DNA from 2 places in the Pseudonocardia sp. NPDC046786 genome. Region 2 is predicted to be linked to the other one. Evidence: riboswitches for the same ligand, from Rfam matches in the RefSeq annotation. Region 2 holds a riboswitch; the other holds the start of a gene.

Region 1 (9,189 bases), 270 kb from region 2:
CGGCCGAGCTCGACGAGCGCACCGGCGTCGTCGTAGACGATCCGTTCGGCGGTCACGCAGGCCAGCGGCTGCGGCTGCTCCAGCAGCGCCGCCTCCTCGGCGTCGGCGAGCCGGGCCCCGATCGTCTGGTGCGCGATCGCGATCTGCGCCCCCTGGTCGCGCAGCAGGTTGTAGAGGCTGCGCCCGGCGAGCGCCTCGCCGTCCAGCCGGAACCGGGCGGGCAGGTAGTTGGCCATGATCGCCAGCGGCTCGCCGTCCGCCCGGCGCAGCCGCAGCACCCGCTGCAGCGGCTCGTCGGCGGGCAGCAGCTCGCTCAGCACCGCGATGCCGGAGGTGGCCGGCGTGCAGCTCCCGTGCTCCAGCACGGTGGTGTCCGGGACCCGGCCGGAGGCGGCCAGGTCGTCGTAGAGGCTGCTGAGCCGGACGTCGCGGTGGATCGCCGGGCGGACCACCTGCGTGCCGAGGCCCCGCCTGCGCACCAGAAGCCCCTTGCGGACCAGTTCTTGGATCGCCTGCCGGGCGGTCGGCCGGGCGAGCCCGAGCCGCCGGGTCAGCGAGAGCTCGTTCTCCAGCCGGTCCCCCGGTTTCAGGTCGCCCGAGTCGATCGCGGCCTCGATCGCCTGGGCGAGCTGGTGGTAGAGCGGCACCGGGCTGGCCCGGTCGAGCCGGACATCGACCTGCACCGCATCGGTTCGGGTGGCCATGCCCGGAGCGTAACCCGGAAGGTCCGGTTGTCTTTATGTCTGTACAAATTACTTCCCGGACCCCCCTGTCGCGCCTACCGTTCGCAGGGAAGCCGCAGCACGGACCCCACAGGAAGAGGATCATGAACACCTCCGCCGATATCCTGACCTTCGGCCGCGCCGGGGTGGACATCTATCCGTTGCAGGTCGGCGTCGGCCTTGAGGACGTGATGTCGTTCGGCAAGTTCCCCGGCGGCACCACGGCCACGTCGCGGTCGTCGGGGCCGACCTGCTCTGGCTGTCGGTGTCCGGGCCGTCCGAGGAGCCGTCCCGCTCGGCGCACGACGAGGCCCTCACCGCCCGGGCCGGCGGCCGGACCGTGCTCGACCTGGACTACCGGCCGATGTTCTGGGACTCCCCGGCCGCGGCCACCGCGCAGGTGCAGAAGGTGCTCGGGCAGGTCACCGTGGCGGTCGGCAACCGGGAGGAGTGCGAGGTCGCGGCCGGCGAGACCGACCCGGACCGGGCCGCCGAGGCGCTGCTCGACGCCGGGGTCCGGCTCGCGGTCGTCAAGCGCGGCGCCGACGGGGTGCTGGCCAGGACCCGCACCGAGCGCGTCGTGTCCCCGCCGATCCCGGCCACCCCGTGCAACGGCCTGGGCGCCGTCGACAGCTTCGGCGGCTCGCTCGCGCACGGCCTGCTCGCCGGCTGGCCGCTGGAGACGGCGTTCGCCCGGGCGAACGCCGCGGGCGCGATCGTCGCCTCCCGGCCGGAGTGCCTGCCCGCCGGCGGCCACCGGCTCGTCGACACCGGGGACGAGGAGATCGACTCGGTGAAGCACTCCGGTGTGCCGGTCGTCGCCGACGCGCGGGAGACGCTGCGCGAGCTCACCGTGCTGCTGCGCGGGTACCGGGTGCCCGCGGCGTACCGGGCGGAGTACACCCGCGCGGAGGCCGAGTGGACGGCGCGGGTGGACACCGCCTTCCGCGGCACGCCGATCCCGGACGGGCTGCTGTCCCAGAGCGCGGTGATCGGCCTGGTCAACGAGCTGTCCGACGCGCAGGACGTGGTCGTGTGCGCGGCCGGTTCGATGCCGGGCGACCTGCACGAGCTGTGGCGGGTGCGGAGGCGAAGGGCTACCACGTCGAGTACGGCTACAGCTGCATGGGCTACGAGGTCGCGGGTGGGCTCGGGGTGCGGATGGCCTGCCCGGACCGGGACGTGTTCGTGCTGGTCGGCGACGGGTCGTACCTGATGATGGCGACCGAGCCGGCGACCGCGGTCCAGGAGGGCATCAAGACCACGGGTTCGCCTCGATCGGCGCGCTGTCGGAGTCGCTGGGCTCGCAGCGGTTCGGCACCCGGTACCGGGTACCGGTCCGCGGCGACCGGCCGGCTGGATGGCGACCGGCTCCCGATGGATCTGGCCGCGAACGCCGCGAGCTTCGGGGTGCGGGTCGTCCGCGCCTCGACGGCGGAGGAGGTCGCGGCGGCGATCCGGTCGGCGAAGGCGGCCGACGACAGCACGGTGATCCACGTCGAGACCGATCCGCTCGCGGGTTCCCCGCACTCGGAGGTGTGGTGGGACGTGCCGGTCGCCGAGGTCAGCGAGCTCGCGACCACGCAGTCCGCGCGCAAGACCTACGAGCAGAACAAGGCCGCGAACTCTGGGCCGAAGCCGGCCTGCCCGACGGCGTGTTCAACGTCGTGCACGGCGACAAGACCGCCGTCGACGGACTCCTCACCGGGCCCGGGCCGGGCACCGCACCGATCAGGTCGGCACGGGTGTCCGGTCCGGGAGGTCGAGGCCGAGGTTCTCGCGCAGGGTCGTCCCGGCGTAGTCGTCGGCGACGATCCCGCGGCGGCGCAGCTCGTGCAGCAGACCGTTCACGACGAAGTCGTGCAGCCGCGGATCGCCGACGCCCTGCAGCGAGATCACGTCCAGCACCCCGGCCCGGAAGCGTTCCTGCACCGCGTCGGCCAGCTGCTCCGGGGTGCCCGCCACCGCCCAGTGCCCGGTGTCCTGGGCAGCGATCACCAGCTCACGCAGCGTGTAGCCCTGCCGGGCGTAGCGGGAGAAGATGTCGACCCGGCCGCGCCGGCGGTGCACCGAGGCGACGTCGGGCAGCAGACTCTCCGGCAGCGGCGCGTCCAGCGGGAGCTCGGAGAGGTCCACTCCCCCGCCGAGCATGTCGGCGACCTGCAGCCGTCCCTTCTCGAAGTCGAGCGCCTCGCGGCGCTCCCGGACGATCCGGCGGGCCTCCTCCTCGGTGGCCCCGTAGGTGGCGTGGAACGAGCTGAAGATCAGCGGGAGGCCGCCGCGCCTGCCGTGCTGCGCGGCCTCGGCGCGGATCCGGCGGGTGAAGTCCTGCGCGACGTCCAGGGTGGGCAGCGAGGTGAAGACGATCTCGGCGTAGCGGGCGCCCAGCGACCGGCCGGCGTCGGACTGCCCGGCCTGGATCTGCACCGGGCGGCGCTGCGGCAGCGGCGGGATGTTCAGCGGACCGGCGACCGAGAAGAACCGGCCGGTGTGGTCGATCGGGTGCACCCGTTCCGGGTGCAGCACCGCGCCGCCGTCGGGACCCGCGGTCAGCGCGCCGGGCTCCCAGCTGTCCCACAGCGCGTTGACGACGTCGAGCGCCTCCGCGGCGCGGGCGTAGCGGTCCTCCGGTGCGGGCAGCCCACCCGGGCCGAAGTTCTCCTCGCCGACCGACGACGTCACCAGGTTCCAGGCGGCCCGCCCGTTGCTGACGTGGTCCAGGGTGCCGAACATCCGGGCCAGGTTGAACGGATGGTGGAAGGTCGTCGACACGGTGGCGATCAGCCCGATCCGGGAGGTCACCTGGCTCAGCGCCGACACGAACACCAGCGGCTCCTGCGACCCGATCGCGCCCTGCGCGCCGAAGCTCAGCAGGTCGGCGGTGAAGAACGCGTCGATCCGGGCCTCCTCGGCGAGCTTCGCGACCCGCACCGCGGTGTCCAGGGTGCCGCGGGTCGGGTCGATCGCGAGATCGTAGGTGTCCGCGGTGCCGACGCCGGTGACCGTCCGCAGGGTCCTGGGCCGCGCCGCGCTCACCGGATCTCCGGCAGGTCGAGGTGCTCGCGCAGGGTCGATCCCTGGTAGCCGGTGCGGTAGACGCCGCGTTCCTGAAGGGCGGGGACCAGCAGGTCGACGACGTCGGTGAGCGCGCCCGGGATCAGGTACGGCAGCAGGTTGAACCCGTCGACGACCCGCGCGCGGACGTAGCGCGCCCACTCGTCGGCGACCTGGGCCGGGGTCCCGACGAACGCCGGATGACCCGGCGAGACCTCCAGCGCGAGATCGCGGATCGACAGGTTCCCGGCGTCGGCCCGCTCCCGCCACTGCGCGATCAGGGCGAGCTTGCCGCTGCGCCGGTCGATCGAGATGGTGCCCCGCGAGGGGTCCAGCTCGGCGTCCGACGGCTCGATGTCGGGCAGCGGCCCGTCCGGGTCGTAACCGGACAGGTCGGTCCCCCAGTACTGCTCGAAGAACGCCAGCGCGCGGCGCCCGGTGACCTGCTCGCCGCGCACCCAGCGCGCCTTCTCCTCGGCCTCGGCGGCGGTCTCGCCGAGCACGATCTCGGCGCCCGGCAGGATCCGCAGCGACTCCCGGTCCCGGCCGTACCGGGCGAGCCGGACGGTCAGGTCCTCGGCCAGCGCGCGGGCTTCGTCGAACCGGGTGTGCGCGGAGAAGACGACGTCGGCGTGCTTCGCGGCGAGCTCGCGGCCGCCGGCCGAGTCACCGGCCTGGAACAGCACCGGCCTGCCCTGCCTGCTCGCCGGGACGGTCGGCACGGCGGTGAGATCGACCAGGTCGGTGTGCCGATCCACGGTCGCGATCGAGCCGGGCCGTGCCCAGCTCTTCGCGTCGGCGTCCTGCACGGCGTCGGCGTCCCAGGCCGACCAGAGCGCCTTCGCCGCCTCCACGAACTGCTCGGCCCGTTCGTAGCGGCGCTCGTGCGCGAGCCAGCCGCCGTGCCGAAAGTTCTCCCCGGTCCAGGCGTTGTCGGTGGTCACGACGTTCCAGCCGGCCCGGCCGTCGGAGAGCAGGTCGAGGCTCGCCAGGCGGCGCGCGAGATCGGCCGGGAAGTTGTAGGTGGTGTTCTGGGTGGCGACCAGGCCGATCCGTTCGGTGGCCCCGGCCAGCGCCGCCAGCTGGGTGATCGCGTCCGGCCTGCCGGCGACGTCGAGCTCGTGCACCCGGCCGCGGTTCTCCCGCACCCGCAGGCCCTCACCGAGGAAGAACGCGTCGAACAGGCCGCGCTCCAGCAGCTGCGCGGTCTGCACGAACGTCTCGATCGCGGTGTGCGGCGCGGCGTCCGGGTGCGCCCAGACCAGTTGCGGGCCGACCCCGGCCTGGAACACCCCGAGGTGCACGTGTGGTCCGGTCACGACTGTCCTCCTCGGACGGCGAAGCGGTTCTCGGGACGGGTCAGGCCGAACGTGCCGCGCAGGGTGTCCCCCGTGGCGGCCCGGAGATCGGCGAGCTCGGGCAGCACCCGGCCGGCCAGCACCGGCAGGTCGTCGGCGAGCACCGCGGGATGCAGGCGGACGCCGTCGACGAGCGGGGCGAGCCGGCGCAGCAGTGCGACCAGCCCGGCGGCCGGTCCGACGTGCCGCAACCGGCCGTCGTCCGGCCAGGGGGTGTGGTCGTCGAGCTCGGCGAGCCGCTCGGCGCCGGACCGGTCGGTGTCGAGAACGACCTGCACCTCGGCCAGCACCCGCGCCGCACCGGCACCCCGTGCCCGTTCGGCGCGGTCCGCGACGTCGGCCGGATCGGCACCGCCGACCAGCACCACGTCGGTGCGGCCGGCCACGTCCAGCTCCTCGGGCGCGAGCACCACGAGCTGCCCCTGCGGCGGGCGCGGGGTGATCAGCGGCCCCTTCACGGTGAACCGGGCGGCGGTCACGTCGACGTGGTGCACCCGGTCCGGGTCGAGATAGCGGCCGGTGGCGACGTCGCGGATCACGGCGTCGTCCTGCCAGGAGTCCCAGAGCGCCCGGGCGGTGTCCAGCACGTCGGTGATCTCGCGGTGCAGCCCGGCCGGATCGAGCGGCACACCGCCGACGGTGGCCGCGGACGCCACGTCGTTCGCCGCGCCGAGGACCCAGCCGGCCCGGCCGCGGGTCGCGTGGTCCAGCGAGGCGAGCTGGGTGGCCAGGTGGAACGGTTCGGTGGTCGTCACGTGCAGGGTCGGTGCCAGCCCGATCCGCGACGTGCTGGTCGCGACGAACGCGGCCCGCGTGCCGGCCTCGATCCGGCCGGCGGCGTCCGGGCCGCCGGCCGGCGGCACCGGGGTGTCGGCGAACGTCGCGAGATCGAAACCGGCGCGCTCGGCGTCGTGCACCGAGGTGCGCAGCGCGGCGCCGCCGAGCACGGCACCGGGTGAGCGGCGGGAGTGCCGCCAGGCGGACGGGTGGGCTCCGTCGCCGTCGAGTTCGACGGCAAGGACGAAGGACATGGCACCTCCGGGCGCGGTGGGGCGGAACACGAGCGGGTGCCCGCGCGCCCCATCACGGCAGCGACGGCAGGACCCGCTGGGCCGCCGGCGCGGGACTGCGCGGGGGCGGCCGGACGAGCGGTCAGCCCGGACAGCAGGCGCTGGACGTGCGGAGGAGATCCACGTGCCGGCGTCGCACCCCGACGAACATTCGGTCCTCCATCGCTCCCGGCATGAGCACCCGCCCGGTGGTCCGGGGCGGGTTGCTGCGGCGTCGTCGAGCCAGGTCTCTCGGCCGCTCTGGATGGTCCCTTCCGCACTGTACGTGCGTCCCGGCACCGGACGACGGTCCGTTGTGTAGCCCTCGTCACGCTCCGGCGGCATCCGCGCACGGCCGGTTCAGGATGACGGCATGCCCTCCCCGGCCATGCGCCGCGAAGTCCCCACCGCGAGCCACTTCGGGACCTACCTCGCCGAGACCGACGGGACCCGGATACTGGGTCTGCGTCCCGATCCGGCCGATCCGGAGCCGTCCCCGATCGGTCTCGGGGTGCCGTCCAGCCTGACCGCGCCGTCCCGGCTGACCCGGCCACACGTGCGGCGCGGCTACCTTGAGCACGGGCCCGGCCCGGCGGGCGGCGGGCGGGGCGTGCGCGGCACCGACCCGTACGTGCCGGTCGACTGGGACACCGCCGTCGAGCTCACCGCCTCGGCGCTGCACGACACGATCGACCGGCACGGCAACTCCGCGGTGTTCGGCGGCTCCTACGGCTGGGGGTCCGCGGGCCGGTTCCACCACCCGCAGTCCCAGATCCACCGCTTCCTGAACCTGCTCGGCGGCTACCCCCGGTCCGTCGAGTCGTACTCGTCGGCGGCGATGCAGGTGATCCTGCGGCGGGTCGGCGGCGGCTACGGGGCGGCGCTGGCGTCCAACCCGACCTGGCGCGAGATCGGCGAGCAGCGCTCGCTGGTCCTCGCATTCGGCGGGCTCCCCGGACGGAACACGCAGGTCAACGGCGGCGGCATCGGGCGGCACACGAACCTCGCCGAGCAGCGGGCGGCCCGCGCCCGGGGCGCCGAGTTCGTGTCGGTGTCGCCGCTGCACACCGACATCGACGACGCCCTGGACGCCACCCGGCTGCCCGCCCGGCCGGGCACCGACGTCGCGATCATGCTGGCGCTCGCGCACGAGCTGGTCACCGCGGGCGCGCACGACGAGGACTTCCTGCGCCGGTGCACCGTCGGCTGGGACCGATTCGAGTCGCACCTGCTCGGTCGCGACGACGGCGTGCCGAAGACCCCGCGCTGGGCGGCGGCGATCAGCGGTCTGGCCGCCGACGACATCGCCGGACTGGCCCGCCGGATGCGCGGCCGCCGCGTCGTGGTCACCACCGCGTACTCGCTGCAGCGCGCCGACCACGGCGAGCAGGCACCGTGGGCGGCGCTCACGCTGGCCGCGGTCACCGGATCGCTCGGGCGGCCGGGCGGCGGGTTCGGGGCGGCGCTGGGCGCGATGCACCAGCTCGGGCTGGTGCCGTCCCGGTTCCGGGCCGCCGCCCTGCCCCAGGGGCCGCGCGGCGTGGACACCTTCATCCCGGTCGCCCGGATCGCGGACATGCTGCTGCACCCCGGGGAGCCGTTCGACTACGACGGCGGCCGGCACACCTACCCCGACACCCGGCTCGTGTACTGGGTCGGCGGGAACCCGTTCCACCACCACCAGGACCTGAACCGGCTGGTCCGGGCGTGGCAGCGGCCCGACACCGTGATCGTGCACGAGCACTTCGCGAACCCGCTCGCCCGGCACGCCGACATCGTGCTGCCCGCGGCGACCTGGCTGGAACGCGACGACGTCGCCGTCGGCGGGGCCGATCCGTACGTCTCGGCGATGGTGCGTGCCGCCCGCCCGCCGGACGGCGTCCGCACCGACCACGCCATCCTCGCCGCGGTCGCCGCCCGGCTCGGGATCGCCGGGGAGTTCACCGAGGGCCGCTCCGAACAGGAGTGGATCGAGCACCTGTACCGGCAGATCCGGGACGAGGCCGCCGGGCTCGGCGGCGAGCTGCCCCCGCTGGCCGAGCTGCGCCGGATCGGCACCGTCGCGCTGCCGCAGCCGCCGCCGGTGCCCGCGCCGTACTCGGCGCTGCGCGACGACCCGGACGCGAACCCGATCGCCACCCCGTCCGGCCGGATCGAGATCGTCTCCGACACGATCGGCGGGTTCGCCCTCGACGACTGCCCGGCCCACCCCACCTGGCTGGAACCGGCCGAGTGGCTCGGCTCGCCGGCGGCCGCCCGGTTCCCGCTGCACCTGCTCTCCGGGCAGCCCGACCGCCGGCTGCACTCGCAGTTCGACAACGGCTCGCACTCGCAGGCCGGGAAGGTCGCCGGCCGCGAACCGGTGACGATCAACCCGCTCGACGCGGCCGCCCGCGGGATCACCGACGGCGCCGTTGTCCGGATCCACAACGACCGCGGCGCCTGCCTCGCCGGGGCCGTGCTGTCGGACCGGATCCGAACCGGTGTCGTGCGGCTCGCGACCGGCGCCTGGTACGACCCGTCCGGGCCGGACGGGCTCGACGTGCACGGCAACGCCAACGTGCTGACCGGGGACCGCGGCACGTCCGCGCTCGCCCAGGGACCGAGCGCGCACAGCTGCCTGGTCGAGATCGAACCGGTGACCGGTGAGGTCCCGCCGGTCACCGTGTTCGGACCACTACCCACGGCGTGACCGGCGGTTGCCCAGGGCACACCGCACAGATCGGACGATCGGAACGTGTCCGGACGTTTGCCGAGGTAGGGGGGTCGTCCGGGGCCTCGTTGCCTCACGTACCGTGCCGGGATGGCTTCCGAGACGACCCACGACACGGAGACCTCTCCGGTCGCGAACGACACGGACCCGAGGGGCGCCGAGACAGTCGGCGGGACCGACACCCCGGTCGGCTCCGGCACCGCCCGGACCGACACCGCGGCCGGCTCTGACTCCGGCGCTGACTCCGGCGCGGTCTCTGAGTCTGTCTCCGGCTCCGGCGCCGGTGCGGCGGC
Region 2 (9,189 bases):
CCGAGCTGGACGCGGCCGGGGCGCTGCGTGATCTCACCGCCGTCGGACTGTGCGCGCAGGTCAACACCCAGCTCGTCGCCGACGACGCCGGCACGCCACTGCACCCGGCGATCACCTGGCAGGACGGCCGCTGCGCGGAGACCGCCGCCGGTCTGACCGAGCGGCTGGCCGCGGCCGACCGGGCGCGGGTGCGCGGCGGGCTCGGGACGGTCGACGCCTCGCACCCCGCCGCCCGCGCGGCCTGGCTGCGGACCCACCGCCCCGACGTGTGGCGGCGCACCACCCGGCTGCTGGCCCCGAAGGACTGGATCCTGGCGCAGCTGACCGGCCGGGCCGTCGCCGATCCGCTGTCCTCGATCGGCCTGGTCGGCCCGGACGGCGACCATCCGGCATGGCTGGACCTGCTCGTCCCGGGCCTGCGCGCGCTGCTGCCCGCACTGGCCGACCCGGCCTCGGTGGCGGGGGAGACCACCGGGGCGGGTGGCCTCCCGCCGGGCCTGCCCGTCGCCGTCGGGACGATGGACGCCTGGTCGGCGCTGCTCGGGGGCGGGATCGCCGCCCCGGGCGACGCGATCGACGTCGCCGGCACCTCGGAGGTCGTCGCCGTCGCCGCGACGCCCGGTGGCGGCGCCCCTGGGATCGTCACCTTCCCGACCTGGCGCGGCCTGCACGTGCACGCCGGGCCGACCCAGGCCGGTGGCGACGCCCTGAGCTGGGCGTGCTCGGTGCTGGGCGGGACCGTCGAGGAACTGCTCGGGCTCGCCGGGACCGCCGCGCCCGGGACGGTGCTGTTCCTCCCGCAGCTGGCCGGCGAGCGGGCCCCGCTGTGGGACCCGCACCTGCGCGCCCACTGGCTCGGCGCCGGATTCGGCACCGGCCGTGCCGAGCTGGCGCTGGCCGTGCTGGAGGGGGTCGCGCACGCCGCCCGGCACGTGCTCGCCGCGCTGGAGAGCGCCGCCGGCGCGCCGGTCCCCGCGCTCGCCGTCTGCGGCGGCGGGGCGAACAGCGACCTGTGGTGCCAGGTGAAGGCCGACGTGCTCGACCGGCCGCTGCGGCGCACCGCCGAGCGCGACGCCGGAGTGCTCGGCGCCGCGATGCTCGCCGGGCTCGCCGTCGGAACCGGTGGCTCGGTCGCCGGGCTCGCGGCCCGGATGGTGCGGGTGGACCGCGAGTTCACGCCCGATCCGCGGCAGCGCCGGCGGCTCGACGACGCCCACGACCGGTACCTCGAGGCCCAGCGGGCCCTGGCGCCGATCTTCCGGTGAACCACCGGGCAGGGTACCGCGCCGGGCGCCGTGGCTCCCCGCGACCGCACGGCCGGGCGGGCAGTCCGCCCGGCCCGGCCCCCGCACCCCGGTAGGGTCCCCGCGTGTCCAGCTCGCCGGTCGCCGTGGTCACCGACTCCACCGCCTACCTCCCGCCCGGCCTGGCGGAGCGGCGCGGACTGCGCGTCGTGCCGCTGGAGGTGCGCTACGGCGACCGGACCGCCCGCGACGGCGTCGACATCACCCCGGCCGAGCTGGTCGCCGCGCTCGCCGACCGGAACCTCGACGTCCAGACCTCGCGGCCGGCCCCGGCGGCGTTCGCCACCCTGTACGAGGACATCCTGCGCGGTGGCGCCGAGCAGATCGTGTCGGTGCACCTGTCGCGTGAGCTGTCCGGCACCTGGGACGCGGCCCGGCTCGCCGCCCAGGAGACCGCCCCGGACCGGATCCGGGTGGTGGACTCGCGAGCCGTCGCGATGGGGCTGGGCTTCGCCGTGCTGACCGCGGCGGACGTCACCGCCGGTGGCGGCGACGGTGCCGCGGCCGAGGCCGCGGCCACCGCGGTCGCGGCCCGGTGCCGGGTGCTGTTCGGGGTGCAGGACCTCGAACGGCTGCGCCGAGGTGGGCGGATCGGTGCGGCCTCCGCGCTGCTCGGGGCGGCGATCGCGGTGAAACCGCTGCTGCACCTGTCCGAGGGACGGATCGCACCGCTGGAGAAGGTGCGCACGACGGCGCGACTGACCGAACGGCTCGTCGCACTGGCCGTCGGGGCGGCGGCCGGGCCGGGGGCCAGGCTGGCGGTACACCACCTCGGGGCCTCGGACCGGGCCGAGGACATCGCCGACCGGCTCCGCGAGCAGCTGCCGCACGCCGCGGAGGTGCAGGTGTCGGAGGTCGGCGCGGTGATCGGGGCGCACGTCGGCCCCGGCCTGGTGGGGGTCGTGGTCGTTCCCGCCGGATGAGCTCCGCCGCACCGCCAGCACCTCCGTGACCGTTCGTCCGGCGGTCGCCGGCACCGGTCGATGTGTACCAGCGGGCACCGGTGATGACCGGCGTTGCGGGCCCCGCGGAACCCGGTTCGTCCACAACCGGCCGGTACATCCACAGGTTCGGAACTCGCCGCTGCACGACCCGTCCGCGCTCCTAGCGTCGGGGGCGTGACCAGGTCGGATGTCAGTCGAGTCCCGTCCCGGCGGCTCGCCGGGCTGACCGCGCACCCGCCGCGGCGCCCGCCCGCCGGGGCACCGGACCGTCCCGGTCCGGCCGCGGCGCCGGGTGCCGGCGGCCGGGTCCCGGAGGCCCCGACCGGCCGGGGATCGGACCCGCCGACGGTTCCGCTCGACATCGTGGTTCCCGGCCCGGTCGCTGCGGGATCGCGCCCGCCGGGCCGCAGTTCCGCGCGGCCCGCCGGTGCCGCACCGCACGGCGCCCGTCCGTCCCTGCTGCGCCGGACCGCGCTGCGATGGCTGCCGCCGTCGCTGTCCGGGGCCCGGGTCGACCCGGGCCGGCCGGCCGCGATCGTGCTGGTCGGTGTCGTACTCGGCGGTGCCCTGCTGGCCGGTGCCGGGGTGTGGTCGAACAGGCCCACCGCACAGCCTGTCGCCGGGCTGCCGGAGGTGACGGCCGCCCCGGTCGCCGCGGCGGGCCCGGAGGGCGCCGACCTCCCGGACGCCGCGGCGCCGGTCACCGCCGGGCCGCTGGTGATCAGCGTCGTCGGCCGGGTGGCGCGGCCGGGGCTGGTCCGGATCCCGGACGGCTCGCGGGTCGCCGACGCGGTCGACGCGGTGGGCGGCGCGCTGCCGGGCGTCGACCTGACCGGGGTCAACCTGGCCCGCCGGGTCGGCGACGGCGAGCAGATCGCGATCGGTGTCCCCGGCGCCGCACCGGACGCGCCGGCGGTCCCCGGCGGCGAACCGGCTTCCGGCGCCGAACCCGGTGCCGCCGGCGCACCCGGCACCGGGAAGGTCGATCTCAACCGGGCGACGGCGGCCGATCTCGACGCGCTGCCCGGCGTCGGGCCGGTGACGGCCACGAAGATCGTCGACTGGCGGACCGCGAACGGCCGGTTCAGCCGGGTGGAGCAGCTACGCGAGATCGACGGGATCGGCGAACGCCGGTTCGCGCAGCTCAAGGACCTGGTCCGGGTCTGATGCACAGCCGGCAGAGTTCCGGCGCCGGGTGGCGGACCACCCCTCGGCCGGGCCCGGGCGGTGACCGTGCACTCGGCACGGTCGGCACAGGCAGCACGGACGGGGAGGACCGCCCCGCCCCGCCCGATCTCCGGCTCGTCCCCGCGGCGCTGGCGACCTGGGGCGCTGTCCTGTGCGGGCTGCTCGGCGGGACGGCCGGTGGGATCGCCGCCGCACTGACCGCGGCGACGGTCGTCCTCACCGTGCTGCTCCGGGCGCGGATCAGCGCCCGCGCGTCCGCACCGGGCTCGATCGTGCTGGCCGCGGGCGGCTGCGCGGTGGTGGCAGCGGTGCTGGTGACCGGGCACGCCTCGGCGCTGGCCGCACACCCGCTCCGGGGGCCCGCCGAGCGCGGCGCGGCCGCGGAGGTCCGGGTGGTGCTGGGCGACGACCCGCGGATCCTGCGTGGTCCCGGTGGCGGCGACGAGTCGGGTTCGGCGCGGACGATCGCGCTCGCCCCGGCCGAGCTGGTCGCCGCGACGGCGGGGGACGGCTCGTGGACGACCGGCGGGAAGGTGCTGCTGCTGGCGCCGGCCGACAGCTGGGCCGGGCTGCTGCCCGGGCAGGCCGTCACCGCGTCCGGGCTGCTGGCACCGGCCCAGCGGCCCGATCTCACCGTCGCGGTGTTGCGGGTGCGGGGCGCGCCGCAGGATGTCGGGCCGCCGCCCTGGTGGCAGACCGTGGCCGGTGGGCTGCGTGACGGGTTGCGTGACGGTTCGCTCGCCGCGCTCCCCGAGGCGCCGGCCGGCCTGCTCCCCGGGCTCGCCATCGGCGACACCCGCTCCCAGCTCGCCGAGACCGAGCAGGACTTCCGCACCGCCGGTCTCGCGCATCTCGTCGCGGTGTCGGGGGCGAACGTGACCGTGGTGACGGGGGCGGTGCTGCTCCTGCTCCGCGCGTTCCGCGTGGATCCGCGGATCGCGGCGGCCGCGGCGATGCTGGCCCTCGTCGGGTTCGTGGTGCTCGCCCGGCCGTCCCCGTCGGTGCTGCGGGCCGGTGTGATGGGCGCGATCGTGCTGCTCGCGCTGGCCGTCGGGCGGGCCCGGTCGGCGCTGCCCGCGCTGTCCGCCGCGGCGCTCGGGCTGCTGCTCGCCGATCCGGCGCTCGCCGTCGCCGCCGGGTTCGCACTGTCGGTCGCGGCGACCGGTGCGCTGGTCCTGCTCGCACCCCGCTGGTCGGCCACGTTGCGGCGCCGCGGCGTACCACCCGGCCCGGCGGAGGCACTGGTCGTCCCGGTCGTCGCGGCGTTCGCCACCGCCCCGCTGCTGGCCGGGCTGAACGGCCGGATCGGTCTGGTCACCGTGGTCGCGAACCTGCTCGCCGCCCCCGCCGTGGCACCGGCGACCGTGCTCGGCGTGCTCGGCGCCGTGCTCTCGGCGGTCAGCGCGGACGCGACCTGGCTGTGCGCCCGGCTCGCCGGCCCGTTCGTGCAGTGGCTGGTGCTGGTCGGGGACCGGGCCGCGGCGGTACCGGGGGCGGAGGTGCCGTGGCCGGCGGGCACGGCCGGCGCGCTGCTGCTCGCCGGGATGCTGCTGGCGCTGCTGGCGCTGGGCCGGGTCCCACGGTTGCGGGCCGCGCTGGTCGCGGCGCTGGTGGGCGCGCTGATCGTGCTCGTCCCGACCCGGTTCGTGCCGCCCGGCTGGCCGCCGGCGGGATGGCGGGTGATCGCCTGCGACGTCGGGCAGGGCGACGCCCTGGTGCTGGCCACCGGTGTCGCCGGGCACGCGGTGCTCGTCGACACCGGGCCGACCGACGACGCCGTCGACGTCTGCCTGGACCGGCTCGGTGTCCGGGTGATCGACCTGGTGGTGATCACCCACCTGCACGCCGACCATCACGGCGGTCTGGCCGGGGCGCTGCGCGGCCGGGGGGCCGGCGGGGTCGCCGTTGGACCGGTGCGGGAGCCGGCGTCGGCGATGCGTGAACTCGTCCGGGTCGCCGGCCGGGCCGGCGTGCCGGTCGTCGCCCTCGCCCGCGGTGGTGAGCTGCGCTGGCCCGAACTCCGGGTGCGGGTGATCGGCCCGGTACGGCCACCCGGCTCGGTGGACGGCGACGACGGCACCGCGGTGAACGACGGCTCGCTGGTGCTGCACGCCGTCACGCCGGCCGGATCGGTGCTGCTGACCGGCGACATCGAGCTCGCCGCGCAGGACGACCTGATCGCCTCGGGCAGCGACCTGCGGGCCGACGTGCTGAAGATGCCGCACCACGGTTCCGGGAAGGTCGTCCCGGGACTCCTCGACGCGGTCCGGCCCCGCGCGGCGCTGGTCAGCTCGGGCATCGGCAACAGCTACGGGCACCCGAACCCGGAGCTGGTCGATCGGATGCTGCGCGCCGGGATCGTGGTCGCCAGGACCGACCGCTCGGGTGATCTCGCGGTGACCGGGGCCGACCCGGCGGAGCTGACCGTCGTCGTGCGGGGCGGGCCCCGTCCGGCGCCGGGTGGGCGGGGCCGCCGCCCGGCCGGGACCGGCGGGCCCGCCCGGTCCGGCTCAGCCGCGATGCGCCAGCGCCTCGCGCACGGCCGCGCTGGTGGACGGCACGGTGGCCGTCGGGCCGACCTCACCGGACACCGCGTCGAGGGTCTTCAGCCCGTCACCGGTGATCATCAGGACGGTCTCGGCGTCCGGGTCCAGCTTGCCGGCCTCGAGCAGCTTCCTGGTGGTGGCGACGGTGACCCCGCCCGCGGTCTCGGCGAACACGCCCTCGGTCTCGGCGAGCAGCCGGATGCCCGCGACGACCTCGGTGTCGGAGACGTGCGCGAGCGAGCCACCGGTGCGCCGGACGGAGTCCAGGACGTACGGACCGTCGGCCGGGTTCCCGATCGCGAGCGACCGGGCGATGGTGTCCGGCTTCTGCGGCTGGATCACGTCGTGGCCGGCCTCGAACGCGGTGGCGACCGGCGAGCAGCCGGTGGCCTGCGCCCCGAACACGGTGTACGGGGTCGGCTCGACCAGGCCGAGGCGGCCCAGCTCGGTGAACCCCTTGTCGATCTTGGTGAGCTGCGATCCGGAGGCGACCGGGACGACCACCTGCTGCGGGAGCCGCCAGCCCAGCTGCTCGGCGACCTCGTAGCCCAGGGTCTTGGAGCCCTCGGCGTAGTACGGGCGGACGTTGACGTTCACGAACGCCCAGTCCTCGTGCTCCGCTGCGAGCTCGGTGGCCAGCCGGTTCACGTCGTCGTAGTTGCCGTCCACGGCGAGCAGCGTGCCGCCGTACACCGCGGTGGTGATGATCTTCGGCTGCTCCAGGGAGGACGGGATGAGCACGACCGAGTCCCAGCCCGCACGGGCCGCGGCGGCCGCGACGGCGTTCGCCAGGTTCCCGGTGGACGGGCAGCACAGCACCGAGAAGCCGAGTTCGCGGGCCGCGGCGAGGGCCACCGCGACGACCCGGTCCTTGAACGAGTGGGTGGGGTTGCCGGTGTCGTCCTTCACCCACAGCTTCCGGACACCGAGCGCACGGGCCAGGTTGTCCGCCTCGATCAGCCGGGTGAGGCCGGGCTCGGTGTTGCGGTGCTCCTGCACGGTGCTCGGCACCGGCAGCAGGTCCTTGTAGCGCCAGATCGACTTCGGTCCGGCCTCGATCGCCGCCCGGGTCACCTTCGGGAAGTCGTAGGCCACCTCGAGCGGCCCGAAACACCGGGGGCAGGCGAACTCGGCGGCCAGCGGCACCTCGTGGCCGCACTCCCGGCAGGAGAGCGCGCGGGCCGGGCCGAGGTCGTAGGCGGAGGTCGTTTCGGGCGCAGCAGTGAGAGTCACGAGATCTCCTCATCTGTCCCGCCGGGCCGGCGGGTCGGAATTGGCACCGTGTTCGTCGACGTCCTGCTGCGCGGTCACGCGCAAGCGGGCGGATCGTCGTGCGACGCCGGTTGCCGGGGCTTCAACGGGCCGTTCCCTCTGCCCCTCTGGATGAGCCATATGCGGTTGTGGCCGGCCGAAGATCCGCCGGGCGACGAGAACGCTACGCGACGTGGTGCGCCCCTGGCCAGCCGAACCGCCTCGATGGGGACGCGGCTCACCGGCTGTCGGGGGAGTGGGCCACGATGAACGGCGTGAGCAGGATGCGTGACGCCGGACCGCCCGCCCCGCTGCAGCTCGTGGTGGGCGACGAGGAGTTCCTGGCCGAACGGGCGGTGTCGGAGCTGGTCCGCCGGATCCGGCAGGACGATCCCGAGGTCGAGCTGCGCCGGTTCCGCACGTCCGAGGTCGCGCCCGGCGAGCTGGCCGGCCACCTCAGCCCGTCGCTCTTCGCGGAGAGCAGGGTGATCGTGCTCACGCACGCCCAGGACACGACCAAGGACATGCTCGCTGCGCTCGCCGAGTACACGAAGGATCCGGCACCGGGGATCGTCCTGGTCGCCCAGCACGCCGGCGGCGCCAAGGGCAAGGCGGTGGTCGACCTGCTGAAGAAGGCCGGCGCGCAGGTGACCACCTGCAACCGGATCACCCGCGCCGACGAGCGGTCCGACTTCGTGCACGTCGAGGTGCGGCGCAACGGCGGGAGCATCACCCCCGGTGCGTTGGCCGTGCTCGTCGAGGCGGTCGGATCGGACCTGCGCGAGCTCGCCGCGGCAGCCGGGCAGCTCGTCGCCGACACCGGCGGGAAGATCGACGAGGCCGGGGTGCGCCGCTACCACCGCGGTCGCGCCGAGTCGTCCGGCTTCGCGGTCGCCGACGCGGCGGTGGCGGGGGACCGCCGAGGTGCGCTGGAGGCGCTGCGCTGGGCCCTCGTGCTCGGGGTCCCGCACGTCCTGATCGCGGACGCGCTGGCCGACTCGGTGCGCACACTGGCGAAGGTCGGCTCCGCGGGCCGCGGCGACCCGAACCGGCTGGCCGGCGAGCTGGGCATGCCGCCGTGGAAGATCCGCAAGGCGCAGGGCACCGTCCGGCAGTGGCGTCCCGAGCAGCTGGCCGTGGCGATCGCCGCGACCGCCCGGGCCAACGCCGACGTGAAGGGTGTCGCCGCCGATCCCGGTTACGCGCTGGAACGGGCGGTGCTGGCCGTCGTCGAGGCCCGCACGGCGCGCTGACCCGTAAAGGCCCCACACACGACGACGGCGCCGCCCCGGTGCGGGACGGCGCCGTCGTGCTGCGCGAGCGGCTTGCTCAGGAGCCGATCTTGTTGAGCTGCTTGGCCAGCGACGACTTGCGGTTCGCCGCCTGGTTCTTGTGGATGACGCCCTTGCCGGCCGCCTTGTCCAGTGCTCGCGCCGCCTTGCGCTGCAGCTCGGCGGCGTTGTCCGCACCCTGCTCCGCGGCCTCGCGGAAGTGGCGGATGGCGGTCTTGACCGACGACTTCACCGACTTGTTGCGCTGGCGGCGCTTCTCGTTGGTCTTGACCCGCTTGATCTGCGACTTGATGTTGGCCACGTCTACCTGGTCTTCCTGCCTGCTGAGTTTCGGCTGGTCTGCTCGAGTCCGGTCCGCTCCGGCGGCACCGGACGGTCGTACCGTCCCGGGCGAGCACGCCGAGCGCTCAGCGGTCAAGGCTACCAGCGGGGAATTCCGGGCTCCCTGCGGGGCCGCTCCGCCGGTACCGGACCTCTCCAGACGCGGTACGGGACGAATCTACCGTCGAGCACCGCGGGCCCCTCGTCCGGCCGCCTCGCCGGCCCCTCCCGCGGCGATCCCTCCTCCGCAGGAGCCCGGCCCGACCGGCGCACCCGGCTGCCGTGGGGGCCGCCGGTCGCGACATGGGACGATGGTCGCGGACCCGACGCGACAGCGAAAGCC

Evidence for each region. A riboswitch is a leader RNA that binds a small molecule or an ion and turns the genes downstream of it on or off. The one in region 2 is predicted to bind S-adenosylmethionine.
Region 1: another riboswitch for S-adenosylmethionine. It lies ahead of ABZ881_RS08930 (LLM class flavin-dependent oxidoreductase); the one in region 2 lies ahead of thrC (threonine synthase).

The regions. Positions count from the first base shown of each region.
Region 1 is NZ_JBEYYF010000005.1:310,002-319,190, reverse strand. Features, by position in the region: gene ABZ881_RS08955 (GntR family transcriptional regulator) at 1-704, opposite strand, end outside; gene ABZ881_RS08950 (PfkB family carbohydrate kinase) at 988-1,938, shown strand; partial or broken gene ABZ881_RS08945 (thiamine pyrophosphate-dependent enzyme) at 1,848-2,162, shown strand; gene ABZ881_RS08940 (NtaA/DmoA family FMN-dependent monooxygenase) at 2,454-3,758, opposite strand; gene ABZ881_RS08935 (NtaA/DmoA family FMN-dependent monooxygenase) at 3,755-5,095, opposite strand; gene ABZ881_RS08930 (LLM class flavin-dependent oxidoreductase) at 5,092-6,165, opposite strand; SAM riboswitch class I at 6,361-6,455, opposite strand; gene ABZ881_RS08925 (molybdopterin-dependent oxidoreductase) at 6,557-8,875, shown strand; gene ABZ881_RS08920 (hypothetical protein) at 8,987-9,189, shown strand, end outside.
Region 2 is NZ_JBEYYF010000005.1:37,994-47,182, forward strand. Features, by position in the region: gene ABZ881_RS07545 (FGGY family carbohydrate kinase) at 1-1,265, shown strand, start outside; gene ABZ881_RS07550 (DegV family protein) at 1,370-2,227, shown strand; gene ABZ881_RS07555 (ComEA family DNA-binding protein) at 2,423-3,415, shown strand; partial or broken gene ABZ881_RS07560 (ComEC/Rec2 family competence protein) at 3,415-5,655, shown strand; gene thrC (threonine synthase) at 5,947-7,215, opposite strand; SAM riboswitch class I at 7,222-7,372, opposite strand; gene holA (DNA polymerase III subunit delta) at 7,518-8,486, shown strand; gene rpsT (30S ribosomal protein S20) at 8,563-8,826, opposite strand.